DNA from 3 places in the Alteromonas sp. LMIT006 genome. Region 3 is predicted to be linked to each of the others. Evidence: predicted binding sites of a transcription regulator. Region 3 holds the regulator's gene; each other region holds the start of a gene.
What was found. The regulator FNR, encoded in region 3, switches genes on or off when oxygen is low (the NO sensors DNR and NnrR bind a similar motif). The targets are predictions, from matches to a motif close to TTGATCTAGATCAA.

Region 1 (6,367 bases), 770 kb from region 3:
TAAACATGAAAAATGTATCCAATCAACTAAGTGCCCACCGCACCTATGAGTGATGTGTATCCATCTGCCACTTGCAGAGATATCGGAGTTAGGCCGGTATCCGGACTGAGCACGAGTCAGTATATAAATACTGACGAGCATTTTTACCTTCCCATGTCGTTAGACACAGTGGCGATATCAAAAATGCGAACGCGCGTTCACCGTTGCGGGGGCAGTGGATGATTTGCACATCCTTCCCGATTATCTGACGTTAAGTCAGCACCTAATTCGGGCGTAGTATACTTGAATTTGACTTATTTGTTATCGGTTTCTCACTTTGTTTTTTCACTACCTCAATCAACACTTTTCGAGTACACCGTTTTTTAATTTATGGCATTAATTTAAGTGGAGGTTCATTGAGCGCTGCCAACTGTTCTTTCAAAGCGAGTATTTGATGCTCCCAATATTTGTCTTCGGCAAACCATGGAAAGGCTTGTGGAAAAGCAGGATCTGCCCACCGCTGAGTTAACCAAGCCATGTAATGTACCATGCGCATTGCCCGCAGGGGCTCAATTAAAGGCAGCTGACTGTGGTCAAAATCCGCAAATTCTTCATATGCGCCAACCAGCGTATCAAGCTGCAATAACTGTTGTTGGCGATCACCATTGAGCAACAGCCAAAGATCTTGTATGGCAGGGCCTTGACGACAATCATCTAAATCAACAAAGCACGGGCCATCTCGCCACAAAATATTCGATGGGTGACAATCGCCATGCAGACGAATGTGAGGTGTCGTGATATAACGAGCGGCAGTTTCATTGACCACAGGCTCTAATATGGCAAAAAACGCTGTGCGCAGATGCATTGGGATCATGCTTGATTCATGCAAAATAGCAAAGGGCTCATGCAGATGAGATTGCGTGGAAAACTCAGCGCGATGAACAAAGGGCTTTGCTTGCCCAATCTGATGCGTACGTCCTAAAAAGCGACCGACCACTTCAAGTTGGTCAAGATTATCGACTTCAAGTTGACGCCCACCCGCAGAAGGAAATAGGGTAAAACGACACGATTCAAAGTGATGCAATGTTTGTCTTGCAATGCACAAAGGAGCGATGACAGGCACTTCGTTGCGCTCAAGTTCCAGAGAAAAATCGTGTTCTTCTTGGATCTGAGCATCAGACCAACGCCCACTGCGGTAAAATTTGACCACATAGCGAGCGTCTTCGGTCGCAAACTGGTACACTCTATTTTCATAGCTATTTAGAGCCAGTAAACCCGAGGTAGGATAAATCCCGATGGACTCAAGGGCATTGAGTATCACATCGGGAGAAAGTTGGGCAAACGTAAAATCCGTCGCTGAGCCAAATTGCGCTGTCATGCTCTTCCTAAAGCGTATAAATTGCGCTTAACGATATAGGAATTTAGCTGGCTCTTCAATGCTGATCACTTCTCCATCACTATCGGTGGTACTTAACGTAAAGTATATTTCAGTCACGCGTTCTTCAAGGTTATAAGCATCGGTGGCAATACTGATTGGAAGATTTAACACTTCACCACCGCCGACAGTGACGTGTTGCTCGCCGATCCACTCATACGTGGCAAGGCCTGAGACACTCAAGTCAAAGGTACGAATTTGTTGTGATTTATTGAGCACTTTTAAGGTAAAGACATTTTCAATTAGACCCTGATTCGTCTCTCGATACAAGGAATTCCGGTCACGAATAATATCCAAATCAAGCGGTTTACGACTCATAAAATCTGCTGCAAGTAAACCTGTCATGACGGCTAAAACCACGGCGTAACCAATTAATTTAGGACGAATTATTTTGGTTTTGCCGCCCGCAAGTTCATGCTCTGAGGTAAAGCTAATTAAGCCTTTGGCATAGCCCATCTTGTCCATGACACCATTACATGCATCCACACATGCACCGCAGTTAATGCACTCGTATTGCAGACCATTGCGTATATCAATACCCGTCGGACAGACTTGTACACATAAGTTGCAATCGATGCAATCTCCTAATCCTTTGGCTTGCAATTGTTCTGTTGTGGCTTTGCGCGAACGTGGTCCTCTTCCTTCACCCCGTTTGGCATCGTATGCTACGGTGAAAGTATCTTTGTCAAACATAGCCGATTGGAAACGCGCATAAGGACACATGTGTAAGCACATGATTTCTCTCATCCAACCAGCGTTGCCATAGGTACATCCAGCGAACAATAAAATACTAAACGCGGCCCAAAAACTCGTATCAAGTGTGACCACGTCAATAAATAGTTCTCGTATCGGAGTAAAGTAACCCACAAACGTCATCGCCGTAAGGAGTGATATCAATAACCACGTTGTGTGTTTGGCGGATTTGCGCAAGAACTTATCGGTATCCATTTTGCGTTGGTCAAGCTTCATGCGTTTGTTGGCATTACCTTCAAACAGTTCTTCAAAATAGATGAACATATAGACCCAAGTCGTTTGTGGGCACATGAAACCACACCATACACGTCCGGCAAAGGTGGTGACAAAAAATAATGCAAACGCCGCCACAATGAATATATAAGCCAATACTGTTAAGTCTTGTGGCCAAAGCGTCATTGCAAAAAGGGTAAAACGTTGCTCAGGAATATCAAATAAAATAGCTTGCTGCCCGTTATATGTAAGCCACGGAATGACCGCAAACAAGGCGAGGAAAATAAAACCAAAGAACCGACGGAAATTTTCAATGGTGCCTTTTACGGCGCGAACATAGATACGTGAGCGAGCGGGATATTGTGTTTGCCCAGCATCATCTGCTGGTTTAACCGTTACGCGTTTGGGTACGGTTTTGGGTTTTTGCTCTGGAGGTATAACCTTGATAGGGATTTGTTCGCTCATGTGACACCTTGATTGGTTGACTCAACTATTTCGATTATAAATGATGAGTCCGGTTCCTTTATTGAAGTATATCAATGTTTTGCTGTGTTTTTTGTTATCTAACTGTATGTTTTGCGTGAATTAAATGTAAATCTTTGCTTGGTTTAGTCTGAATTCAATCTGAACTTTACCTTAGCCATCTAGTGAAATACTGTGGTTTTTGCTAGATTGGTAAATGTAACTTTTTGTAATTATCGACCGACGTTGAGGTAAACGTAATGCGTGCCCTAATCATTAGTTTTGTTGTGGTAAGTTTTTTTGCACAGATGCAAGCTAACGCGGAAGAATCAGCACAAGACATTGTGTCAGAAATAGAGCGAGTGTCCATTATATGGCAAGACTATCGCTCATTTAATGATGTGAAGCCGGTCAATCAAGGTCGAACCAAATTCGCTAAACACGTGTTTAAGGAACTCAGCGACTATTTTGCTCAACTTGCTTCAGAGCTCCCTGATGGGCAGCGCTTTGAGATCACTGTGACGGATTTAGATCTTGCCGGACAGGTATTTCCTGCAAGCTTTGTTGGTTTGGGCTCTGGTGGCCAAGATGTTCGTTTAGTGAAAGATGTACATATTCCTCGAATGGACTTAAGCTGGCGCATCTTGGACGCCAATGGAGTTCAAATAAAAGCGGCTGAAGACTCGATAAAAGACATGAGTTTTAACCAACGTCACAATCCTTTTTTCAGTCATGAATTTTTGCGTTACGAAAAAAATATGTTGCGCTCGTGGTTCAAGCGCAACATTGCTGAAGATATCGCGCAAAATTAATCGAGCGTAAACACCTTTAAGGGGATGTCGTTTACGCATTCTGCACATGAGAGTAATGATTTATGATGTTCTGCTCGAGGCAAAATGTATTTTAAATAAAACTGCCCAGTGAAAGACTTATTTTCTGTGTAAAGTGAATCTTCAACTTGATTAAGCGTATCTAAAACTGAACACCACAATATCCCAGTAACTTGATACCCACAATATTGCAAATAATCATGCGCTTGACTGGCGCTCGTTGCAGCAGAAGTCCCCATTAATGATTGCGATGTGTGATACCAATCATCCAGCAGTTGTTGTGCCTTATCGACAAGCTGCTCATCTTGGATCCTGTCAATTAACCTAGCGAGTTCGATTTGTGTTGCGCGAAGATATTCGCCATGACTGCGTGTCAACTTGCGCCCGATCAAATCACCCGCCTGGATCCCGTTGGTCCCTTCGTACAACTGTGCAATTCGATTATCACGAAGTAGCTGTTCCATGCCCCATTCGCGGATGTAACCATGTCCACCCAATATTTGAATGCCATGATGCGCAGCTTCGGTGCCAATATCCGTAAAAAAGGCTTTTGTAATTGGCGTTAAGTATGCGATCACGTGTGAGGCGTGAGATTGTTGTTCAGGTTCACCATGCTTTTCAATATCCATCAGTTTGGCGTACCACAAAGACATGGCGCGACAACCTTCGGCCAATGATTTTTGTGTCAATAACATGCGTTTGACGTCTGGCTGGGCAAGGATCGGGTCTGCTTTTTTTGAAGGGGTTACAGCACCAGATGGACTGCGTGATTGTAAGCGATCACTAGCATAGGCTAGGGAGCCTTGATAAGCGATTTCAGCGGTACCTAGGCCTTCTAATCCAACTTGAAACCGTGCATCATTCATCATGGTAAACATACACGCTAAACCGTTATTTTCTTCCCCTACAAGATAGCCAATGGCGCCATCGTAATGCATAACACACGTTGGGGAGCCCTTGATCCCCATTTTGTGCTCCAAACTACCCACGCTAAGCGAGTTTGCTGCACCTAAATTTCCTTGATCATCGATTGTGATTTTGGGGACCAAAAATAAACTAATGCCTTTCACTCCTGGTGGCGCATCCGGCAACCGCGCGAGCACCATGTGGATAATATTATCAGTCCAATCGTGATCGCCGCCGGTAATGAATATTTTGGTGCCGGTGATCCGATACGACCCGTCATCTTGGTGTTCGGCTTTGGTCGACAACAGACTCAAATCAGTGCCCGCATGAGGTTCCGTTAGATTCATCGTGCCGGTCCACTCACCACTGATGAGTTTAGCCAGATAGGTGTCTTTTAGCGCTTGCGAACCGTGTTTGGTTAATGCCAGTATGGCTGATTCTGTCAGCATAGTGGTTAAACGCCAACTGATGTTAGCTGAATTAAGACACTCATGGATGGGAACCGCCATGGTATAAGGCAATGCAGAACCGCCATAAGCGACATCGCCGAGCATCGCATTCCAGCCATTGGCAATATATTCCGCGTATGCCCGGGCAAATCCATCGGGCGTTGTAACTTTGCCATTTTTCAAGCGACACCCCTGATCATCTCCTATTTGATTGAGTGGTGCAATGACATCCTGGGCAAATTTAGCACCCTGCTCGAGGATATTTTGCGCCAATTCACTGTCATAATCAGATAGACCAAGAGCTTGATAATGAGTATCTAAATCCAGCCATGTCTGTTGTAAAAACTGTAAATCTCGGAGCGGAGCACGATATTTAGGCATAGCAAATCCTTTATGTGGTTAGACCAGTCAATCTAATTGTAGCGGATTTGTTAAATGGGTGTAAAGTTTAGTCGAGGTTTGCTCTGATGGATTTGGAACTTGGGGTTTGCAAAAACGTGTTTTTGATTGCAACGAGATCATCAGGATGATGAAGATTTTTGTGCGTCAGCGTGAAAGGATCTAACAAAACTAATTCCAAGCCGCTTGTGCTGGTTCGTGGAAATTGATTAGCGTTAATGACATTATCAAGAGAACATGCAAGCAGTTGTATTTGCGATGGTGTTATTTGTCCCAAGTTTACTAGTTTTGCATTCCAGCCTGTGGAAATAAATAGCCCCTTATGTGCCGCGCACACATTAACACCCGTCTGTGAGATTAAGCTGTATCGACCATCGGTTTGTTGTAATAGAATTTGGTCATCAAAACGAATGACACACGCGTAGGTCATGGCCGTATTTGACATTGCCCATACATCACTGCGGCATGTCGCTGTAAAGTCATTACTGGGTTGCGAACAACCACTTAAAAACCATAGGCTTAAGACTAAGGTAATAGATCTAAACATTTGCATTGTCGGTATTAATCGGGTGAATGTATAATACATTAGTGAAAGATTATATATAACTATAAATAAAAAGGATCCCCATGCTTAACGCCCTACGTTCCCCAATTTGGTACGGTGTCATCGCTTTAGTTATTTTTTTGGTTTATTTGAATTGGCCAGCGGAAGATCAACAACGGCGCGGCGGACCTCGTGCAACACCCGTAATTACTCAAGTTGTTAGCCAGCAAGCGTTGCCCATTACCGTAGAGGCATTAGGCACAGGTCGAGCAAATGAATCCATCACAATTGCAGCGCAAGATTCAGAAGTGATTGATGCTATTTATTTTGATGACGGGCAACAAGTCAGCAAAGATACTCTGTTAATTCAACTCAATGCAACACAAGAAAAAGCGCG
Region 2 (6,367 bases), 1.1 Mb from region 3:
TATACTTATCCACAAGCGCATCAAGCACTTCGCCAAGAAATTACAGCAAAAGGGGGATGCGTCATCAGTGAGTTTTTACCGCATCAATCTGCCAAACCTTATTTTTTCCCAAGGCGTAATCGCATTGTCAGTGGCTTATCTCATGGTGTCTGCATAATTGAGGCTGGCCTGCGTTCTGGCACTATGGTGACGGCGCAACACGCCATCGCGCAAAACCGAGATGTGTTTGCTTTGCCGGGAAACGTGCTGGATGAGCAGAACTGGGGCTGTCATCAACTTATTCAACAAGGTGCCATGCTACTGAATCATGTTGACGATGTGCTCTCTTTTTATCCAAATGTTGAAAACCTAAAGGAGAGACCCAATGTTGACATTATAGAAGAAAATCGTAAAACACTCACACAAGACTTGGCAAATCCACTTTTGTTAGATAGTGTAGGACTAGATGTAACGTCTGTGGACGACATTGTGAGCAGAACGCAATTACCCATTGCCGAAGTGTTGAGTCAGTTAAGCACGTTAGAATTGTCTGGATACGTACAGCAAAGAGCCGGTGGCTATACCAGAATAAGAGGGCGCAATCATGTTTGATATCTTGATGTATTTATTTGAAAGTCTGATTCACAATGAGTCGGAATTTCATTATGACCAAGAAGAGCTGACCGAAGAACTCGTCAGAGCCGGCTTTCATCACGATGAGATTTACAAAGCGTTATTGTGGTTAGAGAAACTAGCAGCCTTACAAGAATCAGAGCAAACCCCTTATCTCATTGGTACTAATAACACAGCCATAACACGTGTGTATTGCGAACCGGAATTAGCGGTTTTGGATGCCCAAGCTCGAGGCTTTATCATGTTTTTAGAACAGATTAATGTTTTGGATAATATTACGCGTGAGATGGTTATTGATCGGGTTATGGAAATCGAAAGCAAAGATTTTGGTCTAGAAGACCTCAAATGGGTTATTTTGATGGTATTGTTTAATGCCCCGGGTCGTGAAACCGCTTATGCACAAATGGAAAACCTGCTGTTCGATGTTGCCGAAGGGCCAGTGCATTAAGCGCTATTTTGGGGATTTACATTACCGCTCATGAGTAAAATAGACACAACGCTCTTTAGCAACATGCCGAGCCAGGCACTGGCTCAAGCTTATGGTGATTGTCCTCAGTGCAATGCTCCGTTACAGCAGAAATTCAGCAAAAAACAATCTTTCATCGGTTGTTCCAATTATCCACAGTGTGAATACATTCATAACCCTAAGAGTGATGATGACAGCACGATTAAAGTCATGTCAGGCACTCCTTGTCCGGAATGTGCCAGTGATTTGGCAATCAAAAAAGGTCAGTACGGTATGTTTTTAGGATGTACCGCATTTCCTGATTGCCATTATATTGGCTCACTTAACCCACAAGCTGACCCAGTAGAGACTCAGGTTTTTTGTCCGAAATGCAAAACGGGGCATTATGTTGCGCGGATGAATAAATCAGGCAAAACCTTTTGGGGATGTAGTCAGTATCCAAAGTGTGACCATATAACCAATCAACAACCATAATACCTATGAAAGATCTCAATTTATCTGAATTTTGTGAAGCATTTCAGTCCGGACAAGTGATTGCTTATCCGACTGAGGCTGTGTTCGGGCTAGGGTGTGATCCAGACAATTTGGATGCGGTGCAACGAGTGCTGGATACCAAGACGCGTCCTCAAGACAAAGGCGTTATTTTGATCGCCAGTCATTTTGCACAGCTTGAAGCGTATGTGGATAAAGATAAATTGACTGCTGAACAGTGGCAAGCGGCTTGTGATACCTGGCCTGGTCCATATACGTGGATCATTCCCAAACGACCTGAGATATCGGATTTATTAAGCGGTGGACGAAATAGTCTAGCCGTTCGGGTATCTGCTCATCCAACCGTTAAGGTATTGTGTGACGCGATAAATAAACCGATGGTGTCCACCAGTGCCAACCCTTCAGGGAAAGAACCCGCAAGAGATCTGGCCCAAATCAAAGAATACTTTGGTGATTCAGTTTATAAAGTCGACGGAGAGGTTGATCGTACCGCCAGACCAAGTAAGATAACGGATGCTCTCACCGGTGTGGTGCTGCGCGATTAAACACAAAGCTAGGAAAGAATATGCAAGCGGTGACCGCCCAACAGATCGAACAAGTCAAAGCGTTTTTACTCAAGTTACAAGACGATATTTGTCAAACCTTAGAATTGTCAGATGGTAAAGGCAGTTTCAAAGAGGATAACTGGGCGCGCGCAGAAGGTGGCGGTGGTCGCACGAGAGTGCTTACCCATGGCGCCGTGATTGAGCAAGGCGGGGTGAATTTTTCACATGTGTTTGGTTCGCAAATGCCCGCGTCGGCAACGGCCGCTCGTCCTGAACTGGCTGGGCGAAACTTTCAAGCAATGGGTGTATCACTGGTGATTCATCCACACAATCCATACATTCCAACCTCTCATGCAAATGTGCGATTTTTTGTTGCTGAAAAAGAAGGCGAGGATCCTATCTGGTGGTTCGGGGGCGGTTTTGATTTGACCCCTTTTTTTCCATTCAAAGAAGACGTTGTGCATTGGCATACGGTAGCCAAGGATTTGTCAGAACCGTTTGGTGAGGATGTGTATCCAAAATACAAGAAGTGGTGTGATGAGTATTTTTACCTTAAACATCGCAATGAAACTCGCGGGGTAGGTGGATTGTTTTTTGATGATCTCAATGCGCCGGATTTTGCGTCATCGTTTGCTTATATGCAGGCGGTTGGCAAGGGGTACCTAGATGCGTATATTCCGATTATTGAGCGTCGCAAGAGCTGTGAATACGGTGCAATGGAGCGCGATTTTCAGCTCTATCGTCGTGGGCGCTATGTGGAATTTAACCTGGTCTACGACCGCGGTACCTTATTCGGGTTACAAACCGGTGGTCGCACCGAATCCATTCTGATGTCGATGCCGCCATTGGCGCGTTGGGAATATAATTATCAGCCTGCTCCAGATTCTGCACAGGGTAAATTGTCATCCTTTTTGACCCCACAAGATTGGTTATCGTCAAACAATATCTGATCTATATCAATCTTTGGAGCCGATAATGCGCAGCGCATACTGCGCATTGTTCTAGATCAAATCAAATATATGGGTTCTTTAGCATACTGTGTTTAGTTTAATTACACATAGAGAACACATATTATGAAAACTACATTACTGCCACTTGCTCTGATAGCTGCATCTTCTCTTTCTGCTCCGGCGTTGGCTTATGAAAAGGGCGATATTGTTGTACGTGTTGGCGTGACACAAGTATCCCCAGACGATTCATCTTCTCCAGTATTGGTTGGTGGCGATGCAAGCGTCTTAAATACCAGATTGGCAGTTGATAGTAATGCTCAACTTGGTCTGAACGTTGCTTATTTTGTCACAGATATCATCAATGTCGAACTACTCGCTGCGACGCCGTTTAAGCACGATGTCAACCTAACCGCTAATGGCGCAAAATTAGCAGAAGTCACGCATTTACCCCCCACGGTGACAGTGAATTATTTCTTTGCTGAGCCGTCAGCTGTATTCCAGCCATATGCTGGAGTTGGCTTAAACTACACAATCTTTTTTGATGAAGAATTTACGCAAGCCAATCAAGATGCATTAGGTGTGGATGACTTGGAATTGGATGCATCGTTTGGCTTGTCGGCTCAGGTCGGTTTTGATTATATGTTCAGCGATAACTTGGGCTTAAATGCCTCTGTTCGCTATATTGACATTGAAACAGAAGCCACGTTTAACGCAGGTAATGTCGAAACCGTTACGATTGATCCTATGGTCTATACCCTGTCATTAGCTTATAAGTTTTAATAGTTCATCGGTATTAATTACGGTAAAGTACGGGCATTACCATTGGCATTCGTTGAACGGAGTATAATGCGATGCAGTACTTTGCTGTGATGGGCAATCCCATTGCTCAATCTAAATCCCCTTTTATTCACCACATGTTTGCAGCTCAAGCTGGTGTGGATATTCAATACGATGCAATCCTTGTTGAAAAGCATTTATTTAAAGAGGCGGTGGCGGATTTTTTCAGTAAAAAAAATCACATTGGCCTCAATGTCACGACGCCATTTAAAGAGGAAGCGTTTGCGCTTGCGGATGAGTTAACCGATGAAGCCAAAACGGCAGGAGCGGTGAATACCTTATATAAAACCGTTAATGGTTTGCTTGGACACAATACGGATGGGCCGGGATTGATGCAGGATATTTTGCGCCAGGATCAAGCATTAAAAGACAAGCGGATATTATTGATTGGAGCTGGTGGAGCAGCGCGTGGTGTCATTATGCCTTTTATTAATCAACATGTTGCATCTATCCACATAGTGAATCGCAATGTACAAAGGGCTCGTGAGCTGGTTCAAGCGTTTTCACATAAGAAGCTAACAGCCGGTGGTTTTGATAGCGTGCGTAATGAACGCTATGATGTGATCGTCAACGCAACCACCTTATCCTTACAAAAACAGCTTCCTGATATGCCAAAAAATCTTTATCAAAATATTGAGATGGCATACGACATGGTATATCTGCCAGGGCAAACTGCATTCATGCAACAGGCGATGAAAGCCGGTGCAAAAACCTGCAGCGATGGTTTGGGTATGTTAGTTGGCCAAGCGGCAAAGAGCTTTGAATTATGGACGGGGCAGCGAGTGAACACAACCCCAGTATTAGAAGCATTACGCTTAGAGCTTAATCGGTAGTTTTACCTAAGTAGACATCCTTTAAAGCGACATAGTTCTCGGCGCTTTCTTTTAAGAATGCCATTTCACTCTCCTTTAAAGGGCGTCTTTGCTGAACTGGGTTACCGACGTACAGGTAGCCAGACTCTAGCGTCTTGTTAGGAGGAACGACTGACCCGGCTCCGATGAATACATCGTCTTGCACTGTAGCACCGTCTAAGACAATAGCGCCCATTCCAACTAATACGCGGTTACCAATGGTGCAGCCATGCAACATACATTTATGGCCTACAGTCACATCCTCGCCAATAATAAGCGGAAAGCCATTCGCTAAAGACTTAGTTTTACGAGTTACATGAAGCACGGACCCATCTTGTACATTAGTGCGTGCGCCAATACGGATATGATTGACGTCGCCGCGGGCAGCGACTAATGGCCATATACTGACATTATCTCCTAGAGTAATGTCCCCATATAAAACTGCACTTTCGTCAACAAAGACCCCTTTACCTAATGAAGGGGAGATGCCATCGAACCGTTTGAGCATAATAAAATCCTTGTGGTTGTTAACTAACAGTAATCATTGTAAAGAAAACTAAGGAGTTATGCTTGTGAATTAGACTATTTGTGTGTGTGACAGAAAAAAATCAGAAATATTGCAAAAAAATGACTATATTTAGTTGACGGCATAAATTAAGTCTGTACAATGCGCATCTCGCTTGAGGGGGTAACCACTTAAAGCGACAGCAAGACTAGATTTTATCTGGGTTTGCGGGATTTTTGGGCAATCTGTTTTGAGTGAAAATAATCACAAAAAACATAAAAAAAAGATTGACACTGAAAATCAAAAGCGTATCATACGCATCCCGCTTGAGAGGAACACCTCAACAAGCACGAAGCTCCGGCTTCAACGTTCTTTAACAATCAGATAACAAGACAATTTGTGTGGGCACTCATTAAGAGTGTCACAACGACAATTCATATTTCGATATATTTTAATTGAAGAGTTTGATCATGGCTCAGATTGAACGCTGGCGGCAGGCCTAACACATGCAAGTCGAACGGTAACAGGAAGTGCTTGCACTTTGCTGACGAGTGGCGGACGGGTGAGTAATGCTTGGGAACTTGCCTTTGCGAGGGGGATAACTATTGGAAACGATAGCTAATACCGCATAATGTTTTCGAACCAAAGTGGGCTTAGGCTCACGCGCAGAGAGAGGCCCAAGTGAGATTAGCTAGTTGGTAAGGTAAAGGCTTACCAAGGCGACGATCTCTAGCTGTTCTGAGAGGAAGATCAGCCACACTGGGACTGAGACACGGCCCAGACTCCTACGGGAGGCAGCAGTGGGGAATATTGCACAATGGGGGGAACCCTGATGCAGCCATGCCGCGTGTGTGAAGAAGGCCTTCGGGTTGTAAAGCACTTTCAGTGGTGAGGAAAAGTTAGTTAGTAGTTAATACCTGCTAGCCGTGACGTTAACCACAGAAGAAGCACCGGCTAACTCCGTGCCAGCAGCCGCGGTAATACGGAGGGTGCGAGCGTTAATCGGAATTACTGGGCGTAAAGCGCACGCAGGCGGTTTGTTAAGCTAGATGTGAAAGCCCCGCGCTTAACGTGGGATGGTCATTTAGAACTGGCAGACTAGAGTCTTG
Region 3 (6,367 bases):
TCGCAACAGAGCATATCGTGAGATGCGAGATATTCGCGCCCGACAAATGTCGGATGATAGTTTTGCTTTGTCTTATGCTATGATTGACGGATTAAAAGCGTATTCAGAACGTGGCGATGCATACATTGATGAGTTAAGAAATATGCTTGAATTTAACCGTGAGTTTCTACATGAGTAAAAATGTTTTTATACCATTCATCTTGGTGTTAATGTCTCCTTGGCTATATGCCGATACTATCGAAATTGCATACAAAGATCTCTATAGTCATTTGCGCAAACTTGATAATGAGGATACGCAGCATTTGCAGTTTGCTTTTGGCTTTTTGAAGGTGCCAAAGAAGCAATCTCTTTGCACGATTACGAAAGGCGAGGTCATCACGGATAAGCAAGTCCTTCCTGTAGCGATTACACCAGAACAACGTTTTACCGTCCCTTTTGAGAAAGCCTTAAAAATGGCTGATGCGTTGGTCCGTATTGAGGTGGATGCACCCAAAAATCAATGTGATATGTCGGTACAGCTTGAAACGACTGCACAGTGGTTAAAATACAATTATTCTAGGGCTGACTTAGACATCATTCTCTCGCAATATCGTAATTTCTTTAATGAAATGGGAGGCTTTATGTCGTTTATGATGCCTCAAGTGACCGGTTTACAAATACACTTTAGCGATGAGTCGTTATCGCAACCAATCGCTGATGACGTTTCTATTGTTGCGGGTGTATTACGCATAGACTCTCAGCAAATCAAAGGTTTAACGGAATTATCACTCCCTGAAAAACCGTTACGCATAACCGCATTGACACAACGATAACGAATCGTGTTCGTCAACGAACGTAACTTAACTGATAGTCAATTTGTTCTGACAGACGTTCGACCGCTTCTCGACCATTTTGTATCAGTTCTTCAGCACGATTAAATTCTAATATTCCCACATTGCGCAAATGAGGCTCAATTAAAATATGAGGTGGATCACCTGCGAGTCTTGAGCGTGTTACTCGTGCTTGCATAATATCCAATGCGCTGGACATTACACTCATTATCCCTGGTGGAGAGTCTTGTTCTTTACTCTTATCGGGTGAAAACCAAGAACGGAGTAGTGAGGTGTTTCGCGCTAAAAACTCATCAGTTTTTCGCTGACTCTCGGTGTGCTCAACGCTAAATTTTTCAATCATCTCTGGGCGGAAATCGGCAGCAAGATTGACCGCAATGACCACATCTGCACCTAATTGACGACATAAGTTAACTGGCACAGGATTGACCACAGCGCCATCAATTAACCAACGACCTTGGTATTTGACCGGTGCAAATAAGCCAGGGATCGCACAAGAAGCTCGAATACTTTCACCAATTTCACCTTCTTTAAAAACCACCTCTCGACCGGTGTGCATATCCGTGGCAGTGACGGCAAACGGCTTTTGCATTTGTGCAAAATTGGGTACACTGAATTCATCCATTAGCTTTTCAAACACTCGTTTACCTGAGGCAATACCTCCGGTATTAATCCCCACGCCGAGTAATGTTAAAATTTGCCATTCATTGAGGCTACAGGCCCATTCTTTCAGGTCTGCTAGATGACCACTTGCATAGGCTGAACCAACGTATGCACCAATAGAACACCCGGCGACGACATCAATTTGCACACCCATTTCTTCTAGTGCTTCAATGATCCCTATATGCGCCCAGCCACGAGCTGCACCAGCGCCTAATGCTAATCCGATTTTCATAAATTCCTTAAAGTGTAATAATGTGTACGTTTTCGTCACTATGCATTTGCGTTGGGGCTTCATCAAATGCAGTATCTCCCATAGCAACCGGTCCAGGTTGTGTGGAAACGCCGGCAAAGTCATATAATTGCCCATCAGCTAAATGCGAAGGTACCACGTTTTGCATTGCTTTGAACATAGACTCAATTCGACCAGGAAAACGCTGTTCCCATTCATTAAGCATAGCTTTGATTTGTTTTCTTTGGAGGTTTTCTTGTGAACCGCACAAATTACAAGGAATGATAGGGAACGCCATGTATTGGGCAAATTTTTCTATATCTCGTTCTTTGTTATAAGCAAGCGGACGAATAACAATATGCTCACCATTATCACTGACTAATTTTGGGGGCATACTTTTGAGGCGACCCCCGTGAAACATATTCAAAAATAATGTCTCCAGCATATCATCGCGATGATGGCCTAATGCTATTTTGGTTGCGCCAAGCTCTTTGGCCGTGCGATACAAAATGCCACGGCGCAAACGAGAACACAAAGAGCAAGTTGTTTTACCCTCAGGGATCTTGTCTTTAACAATACTATAGGTATCTTCGGTGACTATTTGAAAATCGACGCCAAGATTTTTTAAATACTCGGGTAAAATATGTTCAGGAAATCCAGGTTGTTTTTGATCTAAGTTGACTGCAACAAGTGAAAACTGAATCGGGGCTACTCGTTGTAAATACAACAGTGTATCAAGTAATGTGTAGGAATCTTTGCCTCCAGAGAGGCAAACCATCACTTTATCGCCGTCTTCAATCATATTGTAATCGATAACCGCTTTACCGGTTTCGCGACGAATGCGTTTAATCAGTTTGTTGATGGAAGTGGATGGTTTTGTTGCGGTGGCTAATGTATCAGACATGCATGCGCCTTAATGCCTAGTGATTGAATCGACGCGATTATATCAGTTAATGTAAGGGTGGAACAAATCCATCCGGTTTGACTGCTAAAACATCACATTTAATACTATCAATTATAAATTCTGCAGATTGACCTAATGTTTTGGAAGCCATTCCCATATCGCCAATACTGCCAATGACTAACAAAGATGCACTTAATGATGAAATAACGGAAGGGATCACCTCGTGCGGTTCTCCTTCAACAACATGTCGGTTTGTCTTAGCAACAGAGAAGCGATCACCAAACATATCTAGTGCTTGGAAGTGATGGTTTTGAATCGCTCTCGCCAATACTGAATAAGTAAAACTTTGTGTCGATTTACTCATTGGTTGGGGCACGGATGGATAGGCATTTACTAAGTGCACTTGGCTAGAGTAAATACTGGCAATTTCATCTGCGCATTCAGTGAGTTTTTCATTTAGCAGTGAGTGAGAACGATCTTCAAAGCCGGTATTCACCGCTGTGACAATATGTTCATAGTGCGTTTCTTGAGTTTGACTGACGAGCAACACCGGAAACGGAGATTTGCGTATCAAGTGCCAATCTAAAGGCGTAAAGACCGGAGAAGTCACTACCGGATCATGCTTCATTGACTTAATGATGAGATCCGCCTTTTCTTCGCGAGCAGTTTCTATAACAGACTCATAAACACGCGGATGCCAATGTACCGCTGTGAGCGTGGTTCGTGGGAGTTCATATTTCTCGAGTAGGTCTTCTAGCCAGCTGTATCTATCTGCAATGTACTCAGCCCTAAACTCTTCTCTCTCTTTCTCGCTGAGCATGTGTTTAAGCTCGTAACCAGCGTGATATACAGAAAGCATCACCATTAATTTGGCATTGATTTTGTTGGCTAATGATAAACCTCGAATTAGCGCCGGTTGTTGCGTCTGATTCGGCTCAATAACGACTAAAATGGACTCTAAATTAATCATACTAGCATGCGTTGTGTAGGATTATCTTGCTCTAATTTTCCTTGTGAACGCATCACCATCGCATCAAAATCTAAAATTGAAATTAACTTACCATCGACTTTAATGAGCTGTTCTTTTTGAAAGCGTGTTAATAATCGACTGATCGTTTCTACCGTTAACCCTAAATAGTTACCGATTTCATTACGGGTCATTGTCAGGTTAAATTCTTTGCTTGAGTAACCACGCTCAGTAAAACGCTTGGCTAAATGTGTCAAAAAATGAAGTAGACGTTCTTGTGCCGTGCGTTTATTTAAAAGCATCATCATTTGATGGTTTTGCTCGATTTCTGCACTCATGTGCGACATGATTTGATTGCGCAGTTTAGGAAAGCGCTCTGCCACTTCATTGAGTGTTTGATAGGGCAACTCACAAACCATAGCCGTTTCTAAAGCAACGGTATTACTGGTATAACTATTACCGGATAATGCATCAAAACCAATCAAATCACCTGGTAAGTGAAAAGCAACAATTTGCTCTTGGCCATCAGCCGTGGCCACGTAGGATTTGAATGAACCAGTACGCACGGCATAAAGCGAACGGAAAGGCGTATTCGCTCTAAGCAGATAATCATGCTTATGTAACGGTCGCTTGCGTTCAATGATATCATCTAATGAATCAAGTTCGTCAGAGTTTAAGGAAACCGGCAAACATAAATGACTAAAACTGCATGATTGGCAGTGTATAGAAAGTTCCGAATTTTTCATAAATACCACGCGCTCTTAAGTGTTGTAAATTTTTATTATCGTTATCTAATAATAGAATTTACATCTATATTGTTAAGTATAGCAATGAAATTGAATAGATAATAATCACACCACCCATAATTTTTCGTGATGTTGGGTGGGATAATATTTGCTGTAAACGGTCAGAACTCAACGCGACAGCTACGATGGCGGGTGCAGTGCCGAGCCCAAAAAACATCATGAAAAGGGCACCATGCCAAGGCTCAGAAACGGTTAAAGTCCAAGTTAATGTTGTATAGACTAAACCACAAGGCAACCAACCCCAGATCACTCCATAAGGTATTGCTTTTAAAGCATTATCTAAAGGTAAAAAATATTTCGAAAGGGGTTTTAATAAGCTGAATATTGGCGTAAAAAAGCGTTCAATATGTCGAATTAGCAACCACCAACCCGCAACATAAAGTCCCAATAAGCACATCAAAATGGCAGATAAAATTTGCAAAAAATTAAGTGGAATTAATCCAGAATTACCAATATGTGTGCCAAACCAAGCAACGCCAAACCCAGCTAAAGTATAACTAAAAATACGACCAAAGTTGTATCCTGCGATCAGCATCCATTTCCCTACATCGGGTTTTGCACTGAATAATAAACTGCTCGCAATACCGCCACACATTCCTAAACAATGAGTACTACCTGCGATACCGAGTAAAAATGCGGTAAAAAGTAATTCAATCACGTTTATGTTGTTCAGATTTAGGGGAGGGAGTCACATCATCATCGAACAAGATACTGTGCCCCTGGCGTTCTAAATCTTCGAATTGGTTGTTTTTAACTGCCCAAAAAAAAGCAACAATGGCGACCGCAACGATAATGATGGCAATGGGAATCAATACATATATTATGTTCATAAAGTGACATCCATTAGTTAAGTTGTCTAAATCGCAATAAACGCGCTGAGTTGTAGACAACGATTAAAGAGCTCAGAGACATTCCAAGCGCAGCTTGCCAAGGTGTCAGGACACCCATAATTGCAAATGGCAATACCACGACATTATATCCTAATGCCCACATAAAATTTTGTTTAATTGTGCGTTTGGTTTTTGCTGCCAGAGCGGTCAATAGTGGTAATTGAGCAAGGTGTTCTTGCAACAAAATAACATCCGTACTGTGTTTGGTGAAATCCGAGGCATTGCCAACCGTCACTGCGACATCAGCTTGTGCCAAAACCGGCGCATCGTTAATGCCATCACCAAGCATCATGATGACTTTTTTACTGGATTGTAATTCGGTTAAGATAGACAGCTTATCTTCAGGTCGACAACCGTGGTGGGCTTCTTTGACATTGAGAGTTTCTGCAACCTCGGATACATGTTTCGCAGCGTCACCACTGATAATCGAAAGTGAGTAGGCGTCAGCCAGTGCTGAGACAACTTCTGTTGTGTGTGGCTTTAATGCGTCAGTGAGCCAATATGCAGCAATGATTTGTTCGTTTTTACTTACGAAAACGGTTGCATTGAGAATGTGATTGGAGATAGCGCATGGCATAAATTTAGCGTTTCCAATACGGTACAAGGCCCCTTCATATTCACCACAAATACCTTGATTGATCACAACTTTAACGTCTTTTACGCTAATTGGATTACTACATTCAAAGGCTCGTGCTATGGGGTGTTCAGAAAATTGCTCAATACTAGCAACAATTGAATCAATAAGATTTTTTTGCGTTTCATCTGCATACCATGTTTGGGCAATACTAAATGCTCCAGTAGTAAGAGTGCCTGTTTTGTCAAAGACGATATGATTGACTTTGGTAATGCGTTCAAGTGTATCAGCTCGTTTAATTAAAACACCGGCTTTTTGTAACCTAGCCATAGCGGTTGTTAAAGCACTTGGGGTAGCTAAACCCAATGCGCAAGGACAAGTTGCAATCAATATTGATACGGTGATCCAAAACGCATTGTCGTTACCTAAATAAGACCAAGTAAAGAATGTTACGGTTGAAATGAATAGTACCGCGAAGACAAAATACTGCGATAGTCGGTCTGC

Region 1: a site for FNR is predicted at 2,907-2,920, ahead of ccoG (cytochrome c oxidase accessory protein CcoG). Genes of this name have one in related genera too.
Region 2: a site for FNR is predicted at 3,112-3,125, ahead of NLG07_RS03420 (OmpW family protein). Genes of this name have one in related genera too.

The regions. Positions count from the first base shown of each region.
Region 1 is NZ_CP101291.1:1,076,407-1,082,773, forward strand. Features, by position in the region: gene NLG07_RS05030 (TonB-dependent siderophore receptor) at 1-7, opposite strand, end outside; cobalamin riboswitch at 74-281, opposite strand; gene NLG07_RS05035 (serine/threonine protein kinase) at 368-1,357, opposite strand; gene ccoG (cytochrome c oxidase accessory protein CcoG) at 1,385-2,845, opposite strand; gene NLG07_RS05045 (DUF3016 domain-containing protein) at 3,103-3,654, shown strand; gene NLG07_RS05050 (acyl-CoA dehydrogenase family protein) at 3,651-5,408, opposite strand; gene NLG07_RS05055 (hypothetical protein) at 5,476-5,973, opposite strand; gene NLG07_RS05060 (efflux RND transporter periplasmic adaptor subunit) at 6,054-6,367, shown strand, end outside.
Region 2 is NZ_CP101291.1:718,423-724,789, forward strand. Features, by position in the region: gene dprA (DNA-processing protein DprA) at 1-591, shown strand, start outside; gene NLG07_RS03400 (DUF494 family protein) at 584-1,060, shown strand; gene NLG07_RS03405 (topoisomerase DNA-binding C4 zinc finger domain-containing protein) at 1,091-1,552, shown strand; gene NLG07_RS03410 (Sua5/YciO/YrdC/YwlC family protein) at 1,558-2,115, shown strand; gene hemF (oxygen-dependent coproporphyrinogen oxidase) at 2,136-3,065, shown strand; gene NLG07_RS03420 (OmpW family protein) at 3,189-3,845, shown strand; gene aroE (shikimate dehydrogenase) at 3,917-4,735, shown strand; gene NLG07_RS03430 (gamma carbonic anhydrase family protein) at 4,725-5,261, opposite strand; rRNA gene NLG07_RS03435 (16S ribosomal RNA) at 5,711-6,367, shown strand, end outside.
Region 3 is NZ_CP101291.1:1,848,023-1,854,389, forward strand. Features, by position in the region: gene NLG07_RS08635 (glucosaminidase domain-containing protein) at 1-178, shown strand, start outside; gene NLG07_RS08640 (DUF2987 domain-containing protein) at 171-812, shown strand; gene rssA (patatin-like phospholipase RssA) at 826-1,725, opposite strand; gene ttcA (tRNA 2-thiocytidine(32) synthetase TtcA) at 1,733-2,626, opposite strand; gene uspE (universal stress protein UspE) at 2,673-3,596, opposite strand; gene fnr (fumarate/nitrate reduction transcriptional regulator Fnr) at 3,593-4,339, opposite strand; gene NLG07_RS08665 (sulfite exporter TauE/SafE family protein) at 4,404-5,057, opposite strand; gene ccoS (cbb3-type cytochrome oxidase assembly protein CcoS) at 5,050-5,229, opposite strand; gene NLG07_RS08675 (heavy metal translocating P-type ATPase) at 5,243-6,367, opposite strand, start outside.